Regions from separate parts of the Shewanella sp. SM69 genome, predicted to be linked through region 2. Evidence: predicted binding sites of a transcription regulator. Region 2 holds the regulator's gene; each other region holds the start of a gene.
The links. The regulator ArgR, encoded in region 2, controls arginine synthesis, uptake and breakdown. The targets are predictions, from matches to a motif close to ANTGAATANNTATTCANT.
Positions count from the first base shown of each region.

Region 1 (6,722 bases), on a different contig from region 2:
TGTTATCGCCAAAAATGCCCTGCCTTTCCCCTGCAACTTAAACCAGCCTAATTGAAACCCTGGCATGCCTATGCCGTTCGTTTTAAAGCTCGGCGTTAAATCTGCCTCTTGTTGCAAATCGACTATGCGTGCCTCGGCGGGCAATAAATCCACGCGGGATAACTGCACTTTATAGAAGGGAACATCCAATGTGAGCTCTGTATCGGTTAACACTAATTCGGCGCTATTCGATTGATAGAAGACCCAAGAAAATCCGCCCATCATCACCAGCAATATACCTAAACTCGCTGACTTCGCTATCTTAGGCATATTTTTTAGCCATAACATCAGTAAGATACCCGCTAAACCGAGCAATAAGACGATAAAACTGAAGATAGAGGTTTGGGTTAAAGGGGCGAGTTCAAAAAATTGAGGACTCATTGGCAGTATCTCCCGTGCAGTGAAGCCTTAATCTGCCAATAAAGACATATTATGTCAATAAAAATGCCAGCGCTAATATGAGTACTAGGCTGGCATTGATTGGATTGATTTAGAACGGCTTAAAGATCGATCGCGAGAATTTTTGAGCGGCGTTGATAGTTATACAACTGCTTCTTCTTCTGTGGCAGTGCTTCAACATCTTCAATCACAAAACCATGCTCTAAGAACCAGTGAATGCTCCGAGTTGTCAATGCAAACAAGCGTGAATAACCACGGTTTCTGGCCTGATTGATAATGTTCTTCAGCAGTAAGCTCCCTCTGTCGGCATCGCGATAATCGGGATGCACCACTAAACAAGCAAACTCACCCGCATTGTCCTCTTCAAAAGGATAGAGCGCAGCGCAACCAATCACTAAACCATCACGTTCAATCAACATGAACTGTTCGATTTCAATCTCAAGCTGCTCACGACTACGACGCACCAGAATGCCTTGTTCCTCCAATGGACGGATAAGGTTCAACACACCGCCAATATCGGCGATCGACGCACAGCGTAAACGCTCAGCACTCTCAGTGACGATTTGTGTACCAATCCCTTCACGGGAAAACAGCTCTTGTAGCAAAGCACCATCTTCAAGGTAGCTAACTAAATGACAACGTGGCACACCATTGCGGCAAGCATCGATACTGGCTTTGAGAAACGCCATAGTACCAACACAAGCAGAACCTTGCTCGGCCAGCTTGTTCATGATGTTTTGCGCATCATTTGGCATCAACTCGGCAATCACATCGCCATTTCGATCGAGAATACCGTTCTGTGAGCTAAAGCCGATCATCTTGTCTGCTTTGAGCTTAATCGCCACTTGAGTCGCGATTTCCTCGGCGGTGAGATTAAAACTTTCACCAGTAACCGAAGCAGCAATCGGCCCCATCAATACGATGCAGTGATTATCTAACTGACGTTTTAAGCCTTGCACATCAATACGACGCACTTTGCCACTCAGGCAAAAATCCACACCATTATCCACACCCAGTGGTTGAGCAATCACAAAGTTGCCGCTCACTAAGTTAATTTGCGCACCTTGCATCGGCGTATTACTTAAACTCATGGATAAACGCGCTGTGATATCAAATTGCAGTGCACCCGCAACTTGCTTAATCACTTTGAGCGAATCTTCATCCGTGATACGCACACCGTCGTGGTAGGCAGGCGCAATACCGTTGGCGGCTAATGCTGCATCAATCTGCGGCCTAGCGCCATATACCAACACCACTTTGATCCCTAAACTGTGCAGCAGGGCGACATCATTTAAGATGGCGCGGAATTGATTTTGAGCCAAAGCTTCACCACCCAGCATGACCACAAAAGTTTTACCTCTGTGAGCATTAACATAGGGGGCAGAATGACGAAATCCATCAACCAGTTCAGTGGTACGCACGCGTTATTTACACCTCATTTTTGAGCTGGCAGCGTCACTATGACACACCAGGAATGAATCGCTAACTTTCGCGTATGGTATTGCATTTTAATTCAGATATAAAGAATTTATTCTCACCAAAGTGCAGATTTGATGATTTAAAGTGCTTAGAACCGCACTATTTTATATTTTCAGTAAGTGTTCACACTTTTTTAACTTCACAGGGGATGATTCAGCGGCTTAAGTTTGCGAGGCAATTATCTCAACTTGATGACTAGCCACTAAAAAAATGCAAAAAAAAGCCCCTTAAATAAGGGGCTTTTCTCGAAACACTAACCAAGGATTACTTGATTTTTGCTTCTTTGTAGATAACGTGCTGACGAATAACTGGATCAAATTTTTTGATTTCCATTTTTTCAGGCATGTTACGCTTGTTTTTTTCAGTTGTGTAGAAGTGACCAGTTTTAGCTGTAGAAACTAATTTGATCTTCTCACGATTACCTTTAGCTTTAGCCATGATCTATTATACCTTCTCGCCACGAGCACGAAGTTCAGCAACAACAACTTCGATACCTTTTTTGTCGATCAGACGAATACCTTTAGTAGATACACGTAACTGTACGAAACGCTTTTCTTCTTCTAACCAAAAACGGTGGTTTTGTAGGTTAGGTAAAAAACGACGACGGGTCGCGTTTTTTGCGTGCGAACGGTTGTTACCAACCATCGGCTTCTTGCCAGTAACTTGGCATACTCTTGACATGTCAATCTTCTCCAAAAACAATTTTAACGCTCGAGCATTAATGTGCCTCGTATGGCCGTCGCCCGAGGCACAAAGAGGGCGCATTTTATACACGATCACAGAGTGAAGATCAAGTGTTAGATTAATTAATCCAGCCTCGTTCTGCAAAAGAAACTATCTCTCGATCACCTACAACCATATGGTCCAATAAGGATACGTCTATGGTTGCTAACGCATTTTTTAATCGCTCAGTTATTCGTCGGTCAGCCTGACTGGGCTCGGCAATACCAGACGGATGATTATGACAAACTATAACTGCTGCGGCCTTTTTCTCCAGCACTAAGCTCACCACTTCACGTGGGTACACTGAGGCTGAGTCTATTGTACCGCGGAATAATTCGACAAATTGAATCACTCTATGCTGGCTATCCAGCAGTAAAACTGCGAACACTTCATAGGAGCGATCGGCCAATTGTCGCATTAAATAGTCCCGAGTTAAATCGGGATTTGTCAAAACCTGACCTCTTTGCAGATTTTCCTGCGCTACACGCCGCGCTAATTCGGCCGCAGCTTGAAGCTGGGCGTATTTTACAGGTCCTACGCCCGGAAGTCGACACACCTGATTTCTTGGGGCACAGAGCAGGTTTCTGAGGCCGCCAAACTCGCAAATAAGCGACCTAGCAAGGTCAACCGCGTTTAATCCAGCTAAACCGTTACGCAGCAATACTGCCAGTAATTCAGCATCCGAGAGATGCGCAGCTCCTTTTTGTAACAGTTTATCTCTGGGACCTTCGCCCTCAGGCCAATCTTTAATCCCCATGTGACCTCCCTGTCATCTCACATATTTTCACTTTACTGAGTATGGACGAGATTTTTTGAACTGGGATAGTCACTAAAATTCACCACTTTGTGATATTGTTGCCGGCATTATTTCTATCTCGGATGATGTCTGTGAGTCTGACAAATAAAAACGTCCTGCTGGGCATTGGCGGCGGTATTGCGGCCTATAAAAGTGCTGATTTAGTACGTCGCTTGAAAGAGCGTGGTTTTGATGTGCGCGTGGTGATGAGCCAAAGTGCGATGGAGTTTATTACGCCTCTGACGCTGCAAGCGTTGTCTGGACATCCAGTGGCATCTAGCTTGCTCGACCCCGCAGCAGAAGCAGCCATGGGCCATATAGAACTTGCTCGTTGGGCAGATCTCGTCATCATAGCCCCTGCAACCGCAAACCTATTGGCGCGGATTAATGCAGGCATGGCCGATGAGCTAATCACCACCACATGTCTTGCCACTGAGGCGCCAATTGCCCTGTGTCCAGCAATGAATCAGCAGATGTACCGCAATCTGGCTACGCAGGCGAATTTAGCTAGCCTAGCATCACGTGGTTTGACACTTTGGGGACCCGCCAGTGGCAGTCAGGCCTGTGGTGAAGAGGGTCCAGGACGCATGCTCGAACCGCTAGAAATTGCCGAGCTAGCCAGTGATTTTTTTGCAACAAAAGAAGTCTCTGCGCAGCCTCTTGCAGGCCAGTCGGTGCTGATTACCGCCGGACCAACCCGTGAAGCAATTGATCCCGTCAGATACATTTCAAATCACAGTTCTGGAAAAATGGGCTTTGCACTCGCCAAAGCCGCGGCAGATATGGGTGCAACAGTCACCTTAGTCTCAGGCCCCGTAAATCTCAGCACCCCAGAAGGCGTGACACGGATTGATGTTGAATCGGCGCAAAATATGCTCGATGCTGTTATGGATAACGTTGATAAAAAAGATATTTTTATTGGCTGCGCCGCCGTTGCAGACTACCGCATTAGTGATATTGCTACCTGTAAGATCAAAAAATCGACCGAAGAAATGCAACTTGCGCTGGTGAGGAATCCTGATATCTTAGCCACGGTTGCGAGCTTACCTAACCGTCCTTTTGTGGTGGGATTTGCCGCCGAAACCCATGATGTAGAAGCCTATGCGCGCGATAAGCTCAAACGTAAAAACTTGAACATGATCGCCGCAAACGACGTTTCCATTGCTGGCCTAGGCTTTAATGCCGATGCTAATGCCCTGCGTGTTTTCTGGCCGCACGGCAGTCAAGATTTGCCTGCTACTGACAAACTCACGTTGGCACGGCAATTACTTTCGTTGATAGTGAAAGAAAAAACAAATACATGAAAACACCGATTGAATTAAAAATTCTCGACTCCCGTATCGGCTCAGAATTTCCCTTGCCCGCTTACGCCACCGCAGGCAGTGCAGGCATGGATCTTCGCGCCATGATAGACACGGCTTTAACCATAGCACCGGGTGAAACTGTGCTCATTCCCACGGGGATTGCTATTCATGTGGCCGACCCAGGACTTGCTGCGGTGATTTTACCGCGCTCAGGCCTTGGCCATAAACACGGTATCGTACTGGGGAATCTAGTCGGACTCATAGATTCAGATTACCAAGGCCCCTTAATGGTATCTTGTTGGAATCGTGGTGACAGTCCATTCACCTTAGAAATGGGCGATCGTCTCGCGCAACTGGTGTTTGTTCCTGTGGTACAAGCACAATTCAAACTCGTTGATGAGTTCGACAGCTCAGACCGTGGTGAAGGCGGATTTGGCCATTCAGGCACTAAATAATCCCCTAAGTCGTTATTGAGCCAAGGATACTGCAATGGCTGTAAGCCCAAAAATTAATCGTCGTGAACACATTCTGCAATGTCTAGCGCAGATGCTAGAAACCAACCCAGGACAAAGGATCACCACAGCGAAACTGGCCTCAGAAGTCGGTGTATCGGAAGCCGCACTGTATCGCCACTTCCCGAGTAAAGCGCGGATGTTCGAAGGCCTAATCGAATTTATCGAAGAGTCGTTATTGTCGCGCATCAATTTAATCATGGATGACGAAAAAGACACCATGAAGCGCTGCCAGTTGGTACTGCAACTGCTGCTGATCTTTGCCGAGCGTAACCCAGGAATTTCCCGCGTTCTCAACGGTGATGCTCTACTCGGTGAAAATGAACGCCTCCGTAGCCGCATTAGTACGTTATTTGCCAAAATAGAAACTCAACTTAAGCAAATTTTGCGGGAAAAGACCCTGCGAGAAGGCAAAGGCTTTAATTTAGATGAGGCGATTTTAGCCAATTTACTGTTAGCCTTCGCAGAGGGGCGAATCGCTCAATTTGTACGAAGTGAATTTAAACTCAAACCGACGACACACTTCGATGAACAGTGGCGTTTTATCCAGCACCAACTTTTACAAAGCTAATGATTTTTCAACATAAAGGACGGTAACTATCGTCCTTTATGTTTGATATTCCTTCCTTGTTTCGCTCCATCTTTTGTTTTATCCTCGAAAAACATTTTAAGAACAAAAAACACAATGATTTTACAAGGATGTCAGATGAAACTCTTCCGATTAGCCATGTTGGCGACACTTTGCTTACCAATACTTCCAATATCTACCTTTGCAGCCAATAGCTCCAACGCGAATGCGTTATCGCAAGCACAGTTATTCAACAAAGGTGATGAGTACTCGGATGTAAAAATATCGCCTACTGGTAAATACTTAAGCGCTATCACAAGTGTCGAAGGTAAAAACGTTCTCTTAGTCTTAGATACCCAAACCAAAAAACTCCTCAATGCGATACGTTTTCCCGATAATGCTCAAGTCGGCGACTATGAATGGGCCAACAGTGAGCGACTGGTACTGGCAAAAGAATACCTAAAAGGCTGGCAAGACACACCTATCTACTACGGTGAATTGATGGCGGTAAATGCCGATGGTTCACGAAAAGCGTATTTATTCGGCTTCGAGAGTGGCGAGCAACAAACAGGTTCAAATATCAAGAAAAATACCCCTATGCGGGCGAGCGCGTTTATCCTCGATCCTCTGCCAGATGATGAACGCTACATGTTAGTCAATGCTATTCCATGGAATGATAGGATCAATCTTGACTTTGAACTATCACAAGATGTCTATCGCGTAGACTTGTTCAATGGCACACGTAAACGCATCACAGGCTCACCTATCGGCAGAGCCCGTTTTATGACAGACCATCAAGGTGAAGTCCGCTTCGTTGCAGGTGAGGACAATAAAAACATTACTAAAGTGTTCTACCGCAAAGACGGTAACTGGGTAAATACCGATAAACTAAATCTAGGTCT
Region 1 covers NZ_JAKKRV010000017.1:75,072-81,793, reverse strand. The annotation lists gene L5M37_RS19375 (PH domain-containing protein) at 1-420, opposite strand, end outside; gene argA (amino-acid N-acetyltransferase) at 540-1,859, opposite strand; gene rpmG (50S ribosomal protein L33) at 2,182-2,355, opposite strand; gene rpmB (50S ribosomal protein L28) at 2,362-2,598, opposite strand; gene radC (RadC family protein) at 2,720-3,397, opposite strand; gene coaBC (bifunctional phosphopantothenoylcysteine decarboxylase/phosphopantothenate--cysteine ligase CoaBC) at 3,520-4,740, shown strand; gene dut (dUTP diphosphatase) at 4,737-5,195, shown strand; gene slmA (nucleoid occlusion factor SlmA) at 5,230-5,823, shown strand; gene L5M37_RS19335 (alpha/beta hydrolase family protein) at 5,959-6,722, shown strand, end outside.
Region 1: a site for ArgR is predicted at 1,939-1,956, ahead of argA (amino-acid N-acetyltransferase). Genes of this name have one in related genera too.

Region 2 (6,722 bases):
TTCGCTCCTTCTAGAATCTAGAGCCATGCAGTGGCGTTCTAGAACCTTCTCTACCTTAAATGCCGGCCACCATCGACATTATGGCAACGACCGGTGACGTAGCGGCTATTCAGCAGATATTCCACTAAGTCGATAATTTCCTCATTCCCCGCCTCTTTCGGCAACAGCGCTTTGGCTAAGGTTTTTTGCTGATAGGCAGCATCATCACCCACATTAAATAGGATCATCGCTGGCGCAATCGAATTCACTTTGACCTCGGGCGCAAACTTGGCGGCAAAGGATAGCGTCATATTGTGCAGCGCAGCTTTACTGGCGGCATAGGCAATATGCTTCTGACTGCCCTTCTCTGCCACATAGTCAGTAATATGAATCACATCACTGCCGCCGATTTCATCGCCAGCACCCGCACGTAGCTGCGCCTCTAAGGCCAAGTTCAACTGATAGGGTACGCTCACATGCACTTGCATCATGCGCTGCAGCACTTGGCTCGGCGCAAAAGTGGTACTCTTTAAAGACTCATTCTTTGTAAGCACAGGATCAGGCAGCCAGTCCGAGGCATTGTGAATAATGGTGCGAACTTGAGGCTGTTGAGTTAACTCATCAATTAAGGATTGCACTTGGGCATCGTCATAAAAATCGCAGGGATACAGAGTCGCACCTAAGGCGTTCAGCTCATCAATGCTAGCGTAATGGCTGCGATAAGTACCAATCACGCGCTGACCTTGGGCGAGAAAATGTTTGGCTAAGGCGTAACCTATGCGTTTACCCACGCCTGTAATTATGATGGGAGATGTCATACCTATCCTTTTGAGTCGTTATTTGTCAGGCTTTACCTTGTTCACTTAAAAATCAGCAATCAAGTTAAACTGATTAATAACCAAGATGTTACTGCACTCATTTGAATTTAACCTAACAAAAAGCCAAATGAGGGGCTGATCAGTTCTACAATCGCTTCGATCTAAAACCCTTTCTTCTGCGTATAGGGTAGAAGAAAACCAAGCTTGAGTACTCACTTCAAGTATTGTGATCAAGTCATCAGAGGTAATACCGATGGAACTGCGGATTTTTTACGATGGGAATTGTCCATTATGTAGCGCCGAAATGCGTCAACTGAAAGCGCGCGATCCGAAGAACTTGATTGCGCTTGAGGATTTAAATGCGCCAGACTTTAGTGAGCGCTTCAGCCATATCAATAAAGACTACGCCAATACGATTCTACATGGCGAAACCGCAACGGGCGAAGTGTTACTCGGGTTAGATGTCACTTGTAAAGCGTGGGCACTGACAGGGACGCGCGCCTGGATCCAACTGTTACGCCTGCCCGTGATTAAAACTGTGGCCGATTGGTGCTATCTCAGATTCGCAAAACACAGATACCGCATCTCCTATTTACTGACGGGCAAAGCCCGCTGCGATGATAACTGCCAAATTCCCACTAAGCGCCGCTGATCGACTGAATTCGCTTGGTAAAATGTAAAACCCAGGCATAAAAAAACGGAGCTCATGGCTCCGTTTTTAATTCGGCATAATCTAAAAAGATTATCCGAAATATTATTTAACGAAATCAACGCCTAGTTTGATATCGCCTTTCAGCGTATCTAACATAGAATCACGAGCGTTAGCTTCGAATGCACTCACTTCACCGTAAGGCAGTACTTTTTCAATACCGTTTTTGCCTAACAGCACAGGTTGTGCGAAGAATTCAGCATGCTCGCTGCCGCCGTCAACATAGGCGCATTCAACGATGTTAGCTTCGCCTTGCAGACCACGAACCAGAGACAGACCGAAACGGCAAGCCGCTTGACCCATAGACAGAGTCGCGCTTCCGCCACCGGCTTTAGCTTCAACCACTTCTGTACCCGCGTTTTGGATGCGAGTCGTCAGACTTGCCACTTCTTCGTCAGTGAAAGTCGCGCCTTCAACTTGAGACAGTAATGGCAGAATGGTCACGCCGCTGTGGCCGCCGATCACATTGACTTTAACGTCAGCAACGTTCAGGCCTTTTAATTCGGCGATGAAAGTTTCAGAGCGGATCACGTCTAGAGTCGTGATACCGAACAGACGGTTTTTATCATAAACACCCGCTTTTTTCATCACTTCTGCAGCGATAGCTACAGTCGTGTTGACTGGGTTAGTGATAATGCCAACCAAAGCCGTAGGGCAAGTTGCCGCTACTTTTTCGATCAGGTTGCGAACGATACCCGCATTAATATTGAACAGATCTGAACGATCCATACCAGGCTTACGTGCAACACCAGCAGAAATTAGAACAACGTCAGCACCCACTAGGGCAGGCGTTGGATCTTCACCAGCAAAACCTTTGATTTCAACAGCAGTTGGAATGTGGCTCAAGTCAACCGCAACACCCGGAGTTACCGGTGCGATATCATATAGAGACAATTGTGAACCCGCAGGCAATTGAGTTTTTAACAGTAGGGCAAGAGCCTGGCCGATACCACCAGCAGCACCAAGTACAGCAACTTTCATAGTTATCTCCGTTATTTCTCGGATATGTGTGACATGGATCTAATTTGCGTTGGCGTCACATTACTGGAATGTCACAACAATTTCAATTATCCCTTAGTCGTGGGACAAAAGAATTCCGGAATAACGTAGAAGCAATGTAGAACAATTACTCAAATTGGTATTTTTGAGCACACCACAAACGCTTAACCACAGTGACTTAGTGAATTTTTATTCAACCAATCTGGTTATTTGTTGACAATTTTTCTAAAAATATTCAAAATGGGCCTGTTTTTTTGAATAACGAATAATAATATTATGCAAACGACCAAGAATCAGGATGACCTTGTTAGAATTTTTAAGTCGATTTTAAAAGAAGAGCGCTTTGGCTCTCAGAGTGAAATCGTCACCGCCTTGCAAGCTGAAGGCTTTGGTAATATTAACCAATCAAAAGTGTCACGCATGCTCAGCAAGTTCGGCGCAGTGCGGACTCGCAACGCTAAGCAAGAGATGGTGTATTGCTTACCAGCCGAATTAGGCGTACCCACCGCGGGTAGCCCACTGAAGAATTTGGTACTCGACGTCGATCACAACCAAGCTATGATCGTCGTGCGAACTAGCCCAGGTGCCGCGCAGCTTATTGCCCGTTTATTGGATTCTATTGGTAAACCAGAAGGCATTTTGGGTACGATTGCCGGTGACGACACTATCTTCATTTGCCCATCGAGCATCCAAGATATCGCCGATACCTTAGAAACCATCAAATCTTTATTCAATTACGCAGAATAAAAAAACAGGTCAGTGAGCTGACCTGTTCTATTTTATCTGTACATTTTGAAGTGCAATATAGCGCTGGTTATTTGGCCATTGTCCCGATTACGTTACACATTCCAGCACAATATCTAACTCACAATATCTAACTCAACTATAACGATATCAGTAAGCCACACTGATGCGCTGGTTTGGGTGAGCGCCCTTTTCGGCTTCATCTACCATGGCTTTTGCGTAATCTGTAACAGAAATGCGGCTGCGACCATTGGCATCGGTAAAGAAGCTGTCGCCACCAAGACGGTACGGGCCTTCACTCTCACCGGGATAAATTTCAGCGGCTGGGCTCACAAAGGTCCAATTGATTGCAGTTTGCGCCGCACGGAATACCTGCAAAGCTTCACCCTGAGCTAACGCCTCATCTTTATATGCTGCAGGGAAATCTGGGCTAGAGACCAGCGCCACACCCGGCGCCACTTCTAAACTCCCAGCACCACCGACCCACAATAAACGTGGCACGTTAGCGTTAGGCAGCACATCCAGTAAATGCTGAACCGTACTCGCCACTAGACCATGATTTTGTTGGGCGCGGCCACCAACGGCGGCAATCACGACATCTACGCCAGCAAAGGTATCGGCGACCAATGGCTGCTCTAAATCCACGGCACGTACTGCCACGTCAGCCACGGATAACTTGCTTGGATCACGCACTAATGCTGTCACTTGATGTCCACGACTCTGTGCTTCTTTTAAAATTGCACCACCAATCCAACCCGTTGCACCTAAAATTGCGATTTTCATTTCATTGTCCCACTCAGATGATTTACATTGGATCCAGTTTACTTGCAGTTTTTCACCTAATAAACATCAATAATTGAGCATGATTGTTTCAATATAGGATACTAATGTGGATAAAATTGCCGCAATACGCAGTTTCGTCGAAGTCGCAAACTGTGGCAGCTTTACCAAAGCTGCCGAACATTTAGACCTCAGCCGCCTGCAGGTTTCCCGTCATATTCAAGAAGTGGAGCAGTGGTTGAGTTTACGCTTATTACACCGCACCACGCGCAGCGCCAGCTTGACTTTGCAGGGTGAGGAAGCGCTACAATTTTGCCAGCGGATCTTAAGTGAAGTTGCGGCCATGGAGAGCCGTGCCCACAGCCATAACAGTGAACTGGTAGGCAGTATTCGTATCGCTACGCCTATTGGCCTAGGGCAGCACAGTCTGTTTGATGTCGTCGATCGCTTTATTAAAATTCATCCTAAGGTCAACATTCAACTGGTGATGTCGGACAGTTTTGCGCAATTGGTAGATGAGCGAGTCGACGTGGCGCTACGTTATACCGAGCAACCCGATGAGAATCTCATAGCTCGGCGTTTGATGACCATAGATGCGGTACTTTGCGCGGCGCCGAGCTATCTTGATAGCGCAACGCCACTCCTCGAACCCATTGATCTGCTCGCCCACAACTGCCTCATACACTCAGCGCAACAAAACTGGCCTTTTCTAAAAGAACTGCAAGCTGAGCACGTCAAAGTTACAGGGAATCTTAGGGCTAACGATATGGGAGTGTTGGTCAGTGCGGCGCTACGTGGACATGGCATAGTGCGTTTACCCTGTGACTTAGCTAACCAGTACCTTGCCAGTGGTCAGCTCAAAGAAGTCCTACCCGAATTTACGACACCAGGCCAAACCCTGTGGGCGGTATATTTGTCCCGCAGTTATCAGCAAAATCTAGTGCGCGCCTTTATCGATTTCACCGCCCTGCAATGGCAGCTCGATATCAAAAAATGGGTTCCCGCGCATTAGTATAAAAAAACGCACTTAGGCGTTAGCTTAAGTGCGTCTCGATTGATACTAATTCGGCTTGATTATAGAAAGCTTATTCGTCGAACTGCAGCATAAAATCCAGTGCGGGGGCAAAGAAAGATGAACCTGTCATCGCCTTAGTAAAATGCATCAAGTGATCATGATTGCCTTCGCCATCACCAAACATCATGCTATGCAGCATCTTTTCAAAATGTTCTGGCGTGCGGCAGTTAGAGATAAACATTAATCCCTGCTCCTTCAGCGAACCATAGGGCATACTCTGACGCAGGATCTCCATTGACTTACCATCGGCATCTTTAAGATTAACGCGCTTGATATGGCTGGTCAGTGGCTTATCTTCAGATTCATACTCGATATTATCTTGCTTAGTACGGCCGATAATATCTTCTTGTTTTTTAACTGGTAACCTATGCCACTTACTTAAGTTATGGGCATATTTTTGCACATGAATATAGCTGCCACCCTTAAACTCAGGATCCTCATCACCCACAAGTGCCACTTCCTGGCGGTGGCGCCCCTTAGGGTTTTCGGTACCATCGACAAAACCAGTCAAATCACGGCTATCCATAAATCTAAAGCCACGCTCTTCTTCAACTAACTCCACTAAATCTTCAAACATTTGGCTGATTTCATTCGCCACTAAATGCAGAATATCGTAACGATCACTGCGAATATGCACGAATAAATCATATTCAATTGCAGGTGCTTCACGACTGCCCACTTGCATCGCAGGGAAAGGTTTAAGCAGTTCTGGGCGAGCAGTAGGATAGAGGCTATCCCAATAATTAGCACCAATACCAACAAAACCATTGAATGCACTGTCGGAATATTGATCTGTCAGCTCATAAATATACTGCGCAACGTTGGCAAGACAGGGACGTAATTGCGACTCGACATTGTCATTGGCATTAAACATCAAATAGACACTGTGTAAGTTCCCCTCTGCACACACACCCAACTGTTCACGCGGCATATTTTGAATATCCATTTGGTTATCACCCTTTTTCTAAATTCATTTTCGGCAATATTATCCGCAACTTTACCTAAAAATGACATTAACTAACGCACAGTTTGCTCTGATCTGTTTATGATAATGCCAATAGCGGAGCATTATCCCACCCCAGACCCTTAAACATAAAAATTGACGAGACCATTAAAGTCTCGCCAATCAGTTAAATCGAATCAATGACGTCAGGTTCACTCAGTGTTGAGTTTACCTTAGCATTTATCTTAGTGTTAATAGCCTGCGGCGTGACCATCCTTGCGACTCTCAGAGGCCGCACGATATACGCCGGTTTCGGCATTAAATCCAATGGCTTGATAGCCACCAAACTCCCCAAGTCCATCACGCAGTACATGGCCTTTCTTAATCAACTCACGACGGGTTTCTACCGGAAAACCTGATTCCAGACTAACGTAGCCGCCATCATTCATCACTTCGCCTGTGGGCTCGGTTGACCCCATATGCAAAATTCTGGGGGCATCGCCCGCTTCTTGCAAGTTCATTTTAAAATCAATCAGATTCATTACAATCTGCGCGTGCATTTGTGGTTGAGTCGCGCCGCCCATCACCCCAAAGCTCAGCCAAGGTTTACCGTCTTTGGTCACAAAAGCCGGAATAATGGTATGGAATGGACGCTTGCCCGGTGCGTAGGTATTA
Region 2 covers NZ_JAKKRV010000004.1:262,811-269,532, forward strand. The annotation lists gene folM (dihydromonapterin reductase) at 51-797, opposite strand; gene L5M37_RS08565 (thiol-disulfide oxidoreductase DCC family protein) at 1,051-1,449, shown strand; gene mdh (malate dehydrogenase) at 1,552-2,487, opposite strand; gene argR (transcriptional regulator ArgR) at 2,782-3,252, shown strand; gene L5M37_RS08580 (NAD(P)-dependent oxidoreductase) at 3,400-4,032, opposite strand; gene L5M37_RS08585 (LysR family transcriptional regulator) at 4,139-5,041, shown strand; gene L5M37_RS08590 (Dyp-type peroxidase) at 5,115-6,050, opposite strand; gene ggt (gamma-glutamyltransferase) at 6,299-6,722, opposite strand, start outside.

Region 3 (6,722 bases), on a different contig from region 2:
TGCCAGTGACCAATAGGAGTAACCTAAGCGTTCCCGCAAGCTATGGAGATTGCGATTGAGGAACAATAATAGGTCATATAAATGGTCGCCCAATATGGCGTAGAAACGGCCGACACACACATCGGCATCAAACTGATCCCCGTGGAGCATCAAGAGTTTATGGCCGCCAATTCCGTGGTGAATATGTTGGCGGGCAATTTTAATATTCCACAGGCTTAGCTCGGCGTAGGGTTTAATCAGTTCGTCGTGGTTGCCCGGCAGATAAATCACTTGGGTGCCGTTTTGTGCCAGTTCAATGAATTTCTGCAGTACCTTATTGTGGCTATCGGGCCAGTGCAGCTTACGTTTCAACGCCCATAAATCGACTATGTCACCGACCAGATACAAGTGCTGACAACGCACGGTTTCAAGCAAGCTGAGCAGGTAGTCAGCCTTGCAATCCTTACAGCCTAAATGGATATCTGACAACCAGAGGGCGTTAACTGTGATGCTTGCTGTATGGGCTGAAGTTAATGCGGATGGGGTAATCGCGGCACAATTGAATTGATTTGAGGATGTTGGTGCTAATGTTGGCGTTTGTGTTGAGCGATTAAAGATGGTAGGGGAAAGGCTGGGGTCATTTATCTCTTCCCGTGTAGACCTCTCAAGTTTCCTGAAATTAAATCCTGTCATCTCGTATTCACCCCATTAGGCTGTTAACGAATATGAGCTTAGTGGGGGGCTTTGACCGAATGATGAAGTTTAGATGACATGCAGATGACAAAAGGTGAATTAGCCTGGACTGAACCTGCAAGATTCACATCAGGATGCAATTAGATCCGATAGGTTGGTTTAACTTACTTCTGCCCCAAAGCAAGATAACTTTGTTGTCAGTTTGCAGCATGAATTGTCATTGTTTCCCTTGTGACTCGCCATAAACTTGTCCCTGAGGGCTCGACGACGGCATCCATGCCGCCAACGGTCACAGTTGCAACAATGCCAATCTTAATTAACACTTCTGCTGTTCGTTTAGCTAAAAAGCTATTGCCCCAAAGCTTCTTAGCACTCGTTTAGTCAATCGAAAACTGCTGAACGAGTTGCCCTACAAAATCTCATCTATTTGCCTAATGTTTGGCTCTACCGTAAAGCGACTATCAATGTATGGGTATACAGTCGTATTTAAAATTAGATATTTGGGGATGATTTTAAGACAATATCAGTGCGCATTAACTCAATCGGCAACAAATAAAATTCTATAAAATCAAGTAACTATAGTAGCTGATTTTTAGTTAATAGGTTTGGAAAACGCGTATGCGCATTTTTCCAGATGGTGTACTTGATAGAAAGCTGATAAGTTCTTTACATACAGATAGTTAACTGTGCGCGCTTTCACTGGTCTAACATGATAAATGCGCATGCGCACTAATAAAATGTTAGGACTCAGGAGGATATATCGAAACTTCAACTTATATTTCAGTCATTGCAACTTTTATTGCTTTGCTAGCATTGGTCGTTTCAATTTTACAATTAATGGCTGGAAGAAAACACAATAGATTATCGGTCAGACCTTTCGTCATATCTCATATAGAAAGGGATAAAAATGCGATTCTAATTTATCTTCGTAATGATGGTTTAGGTCCTGCGTTAATTAAGGGGTTCTATGTTAAGTTAGGCAATAAAGAAGTAGTGAATCCTAATAACGATCCTTACAAGAACTGGGTTTTGTCTGGTGCTAGGGAAATCACTAGCTTTGAGTACGAATACTTCATACCAACGGTCAACTCGACTATAAAGGCTAATGACAAAGTACAACTACTTAAAGTTACTTTCGGGAAAGAGGGTGATGAGTTATTAGATTTAGTAGAAGAACAGTTTAGCTTCCGAATTACTTATACATCTATGTATGAAGATAAGTTATGTACTTGGGGTGTGTAAACTCCAAACAAGCATTTAAGAGTGATTCCCAACGCTTGGCTTTTTTGTGTCATGGTTAGGTTTTTAAGTTGATATGGTTAGGTTTCGTGGTAGCGTTGCTCACACCTTAATGCGGCGTTAGCGCGATGGAGAGAAACGATATGGATCAATCTGAGAACCCCAATAAAGAAGGAATCGTTTTACAGAACTCGCGTGCCGATTATGTCGCTTCTGCTGCAAAGTCTGCACTTGGTATGGTTCCTTTCGCTGGGTCATTACTTGCAGAAATTGCCGGGAATGTAATACCAAATCAGCGAATAGATAGAATTGTAAAATATGCGGAAGCTCTCGAAAGCAGGTTATCGAAAATCGAGCAGGACGCTGTTAAACAAAACATGTCTGATGAGAACTTTACAGATTTGGTAGAGGAAAGCTTGCGGCAAGCAGCGAGATCGCTAACAGATGAAAGGAGAGGTTACATATCATCGCTTGTTTCCAATAGTATCTCGTCAGATGATATAGAACACTATGAGTCCAAGCATTTACTTCGTATTCTCGGAGAGCTGAATGATATTGAAATTATTTGGCTGAGATTTTATTTAAATCGCGTAATGGGTGGTGATACGGAGTTTCGAGAGAAGCATGATCACATACTTAATCCAGTTGCAGCACATCTTGGGTCATCTCAGCCAGTACTCGACAAATCTACACTGCAGAATAGCTATAAGGAGCATCTTGCATCCCTGGGTTTGCTAGAAAAAGACATTGACATGGATACGTCGAGTCGAGGGGTTAAGCTGAAAACTAAGGGCTACAAAATTACCTCGCTTGGCAGGCTATTACTTCGAGAGGTAGGGTTAAGTAATGAAAGATTGCGCTAGCAATCGGCTGCACAGCGACCGATTTCCCTCCGCTTCGCGGCTCCAAACCGGGGCATTATCTCCATAGAAATGGTAATCCGAAACTCATCAGTTAGAGTTAATAACCTAACTCATTTTTGTCCAAAAGTGAGTTGTGTGGTGTCGAGTGGAGATTGTACGATTAAGTCACGCTATATAATCAAATCAGCCAGTTCGTGTATGAGTTAGTGCAAAAAGGGGAGTCAGTTAATCTGACTCCCCTTTTTTGGAACGCTTGTTGGACTTACATTAAAACCTACGTTAGGCCCAAACTAGCGTAATGTTAGAACAATAAATGGGCTACACCTGCGATAACAGGTAGTGTCACTAAGGTGCGTAGAATAAACACCACGAAAAGCTCAACGAAGTTGACGGGAATTTTACTGCCGATAAGCAGTGCACCGACTTCACTCATATAGATCAACTGAGTCACAGATAAGGCTGCAATTACAAAGCGGGTCATATCTGATTCAATTGAGCTGGCAAGGATTGACGGAATAAACATATCCGCAAAACCGACCACGATTGTTTTAGAGGCTTCAGTGGCTTCTGGAATATGCAGTAATTCGAGTAATGGAATAAACGGCATACCCAAATAGTTAAATATGGGCGTGTGCTCGGCAATAATCAGTGCCAGCGTACCAATGGCCATTACCACAGGAATAATACCAAACACCATATCGACAACGTTTTTAATACCTTCATTTAAGACCGCTTTTATGCCACCAGCACTGGCGGCTTTTTCTAAGGCTTTATCAAAGCCCCAAGATAAGGCGCCATGTCCAGCTGGGATCAGCTCATCATCTGGCATGCGTGGTGTGTCATCTATGTAGTTGTCTTTCTTCCACGATAATGGTGGCAACTTAGGCACAATCACAGCGGCGGCAAAACCCGCGAGGCACACAGTCAAATAAAAGGGCACAAACATATGCTCTAACTTAACTTGAGAGATCACCACTAAGCTGAAGGTAATCGATACCGCCGAGAAGGTTGTACCAATAACTGCGGCTTCTCTCTGGGTATAAAAACGGGCTTCGTATTGTTTGCTGGTCAGCAAAATGCCGACACTGCCATCACCTAACCATGAGGCCATACAATCGATAGCACTACGACCCGGTAGATTGAACACGGGACGCATGACTTTCGTTAAGAGTGTGCCAAAGAGCTCGAGTAGGCCGAAGTTCAGCAGCAGCGGCAGTAACATACCCGCAAAGATAAATACCGAAAACAACACAGGTAATAAGTCGTTTAAGACTAATGCGCCAGTGCTCGAGGAGTTGATGATCTCTGGACCTAAACCTAAGTAAGTCAGTACGATAAACACTGCACCTAAGATCCGAGTCGTCAACCACATAGGGCTGACATTCAATAAACCATTAAGGAAGTGATTTTGTGTAACGAATGTGGGCTTAAACACTTTTGACAGCAAAGAGGCCAGCGCCGTAGTCACAACAATAATAGTCACTATGAGGGTTAGCACACCGCTCAATGCGCCTTGCAGTGCTTTAGATATGATAGCGATAGGAATTGTGATCGCATCGTTGTAGCTGATAGGGGTCATAAATAACAACAGACCAATCAGCGAAGGGACGATAAAGGTGAGTATCGTCTTAATGTTTCGGTTTTTATTTTCAGTAGCCAATGTTGTACACCTTAAAGTACGAGTCGTACATGGTAAATTTGAATAAATAGCCGCACGTAACAAGCTGTCGACGCTAATTAAGGTGCATTTAAATTCAACTCAAAAACGAGAATGGGGAAGATTACTCGCTTAGCTTCTCTATGTAAAACGATTCGCTAGTTAGTTTGATATAAGCAGCAAAACAGCATAGTTATTTTACTTCAGTTGTCGATAAATTAAGAGTGGCTATATTGGCTTGCATTACTGTAAAAGCATTATTAAACATGGTCTTACCATCAATTACCTTAGGTTGGTTAACGACTGGTTAATTACTTGTTTACTGATGTGTGTGAAACTATCTAGATGTTATTTCTGCACAAAAAAACATCAGCAACTTTAGCGCTACTGCCATGTTGGCTGGTTTTCTGTTCGATTTGAAAGTGCAATAGAGATAACTCTGGCTATATAGCGTTGACGAGAACCTGTTGTGCATATCGCGGTAATGTTAAGGAGTCTTGGGCACTAGGACACATTTTTATGCGATAAGCCTTTAAATCGACCTATCTCTAAAAGTGACCTTCTCCATTATCTTGATGCTTTTGTGATTGACTAAAAAGTCGCAAATAACGATGAAAGTAAAAATATTATTCATAAAGCGGATACCCGCCGCTTTAAATCTTCTCATTTCCATGTAAGTTAGTATTACTCCCATCCAGCTCTAGTATTCATGATCGCAAAAGTACAGAAGGTTACGATTAAAGGCGGCTCAACACTGGCCATTAAGTTTGGTTTTTTGGGGATCTTTGGGCTTTTAATTGGCATTGTTATTACTGTTTTGGGGTTCGATGATTCTGAATTCCATCGCTTCAATTTTTTGAATCACACCCTAAGTGAATTAGGGACTTATGGTCATTCGTCTTTCGCTGTCATTCTCAACGGTGGGTTGTTTTTTGGCAGTTTAAGCCTCGTTTTCTATTGTTTGTCTTCTTTGCAGCAGGTGACTTCTTGCTGGGGATACCCTTTCTTTATCAGTTTGGCTCTCACTTTTCTGGCTTTAGCGAGCGTGGGATTATTTCCGGTGAACGTGTATCACTTGCATGTTCTTGGGCTGAAATGGTTTTTCTATCTGGGGAGTTTGAGTGCGATCTTCTATTTAGCCTTGGTCTGTTTCGGCAAGTCTAACTTTGGCCGTTGGACTGGGTTGTTGGCGTTAATAGTCTTATGTAGCATGTTGACGTTTCTGTATGCACCACAGCTCAATTTAGGTTTGACCGAAGGCGATAGACCGTTTTATCAGGAGATGGTATTGCAACTGCCGCGTCCTACTTTGTGGTGGCCAGCCCTACTAGAATGGATTGGACTGGGAAGTTTATTGTGCTGGACAAGTGTGCTGCTTTTTAGCCAGTTAAACTTCAGCCAAGATCCCAAAATCATTGGCTGAGTTATCTTTGAATTTAGACTTATCTTCAGCTCTAGGCTATGGATTCACATGCACAGCAAGGCCCGCTTCACCAAACCAATAACCGTTGCACTGGGTTATACCAAGATTGCTATTCATCGAAAAATCCTGAACATTTTTAGTCGCTTGAATCGTATCGACCAAAGTATTGGCTTTAGTGATGCAGTCAAGACTACTGGGTGATACTCGAAACACATCGACCCCTATTTGTGTCATTGCCGCTATTTCACTGCGTAAATCTAAACAGCTAGCGGATTGGGTTTGAATTCCATTGAGCCTGAGTAAAGGTTGCTGCTCTTGGGTTTGCGCGAGTAGTCCTTTACTGTATTCACGGCATACCGTTTCGCAATGATCTTTCGTGAGCTGTTTGTGCCTAGCGGTAAAGCAGCGCGCCGAATGGGCGAGTGGTAAATAGCCGTGGCCGAGCACTTCCACCTCAAATGATGGCTGCTCTTGAATTACTTGTTGTAACCAAGCCTTAGATAGCTCCACTGGCATGACAAATCTTTGCATTCCAAACCGCTGCAAAATGTCTAAACTAGCACGATTGTAGTTATTGATACTCGCGCCGCAGACAAAGGGTAACTTACGCTCTTTGGCAAGATACACTGCCGCCATATCGTTTGCTTCGACGATAAACTCACCGTTATCGACCTGGCGTTTGAGCTCAGTATATTCAGATGGCGCTTCGATTAAGGCCAGCGTCGAAAGCACGACTTCTTTACCCGCCTGCTTGAGCATTTGCGCCAGCTCCAGATAATCGCCCCACTTGAGTTCGCGTCTGCGGCTACAAACCGCCTCACCTAAATACACTAAGGGAATTTGACTGGCGGCGACTTGCTGGTAAAAG
Region 3 covers NZ_JAKKRV010000003.1:121,618-128,339, forward strand. The annotation lists gene L5M37_RS06445 (UDP-2,3-diacylglucosamine diphosphatase) at 1-672, opposite strand, end outside; gene L5M37_RS06450 (hypothetical protein) at 1,477-1,914, shown strand; gene L5M37_RS06455 (hypothetical protein) at 2,055-2,774, shown strand; gene L5M37_RS06460 (YjiH family protein) at 3,076-4,434, opposite strand; gene L5M37_RS06465 (hypothetical protein) at 5,141-5,854, shown strand; gene L5M37_RS06470 (U32 family peptidase) at 5,891-6,722, opposite strand, start outside.
Region 3: a site for ArgR is predicted at 4,516-4,533, ahead of L5M37_RS06460 (YjiH family protein). Genes of this name have one in related genera too.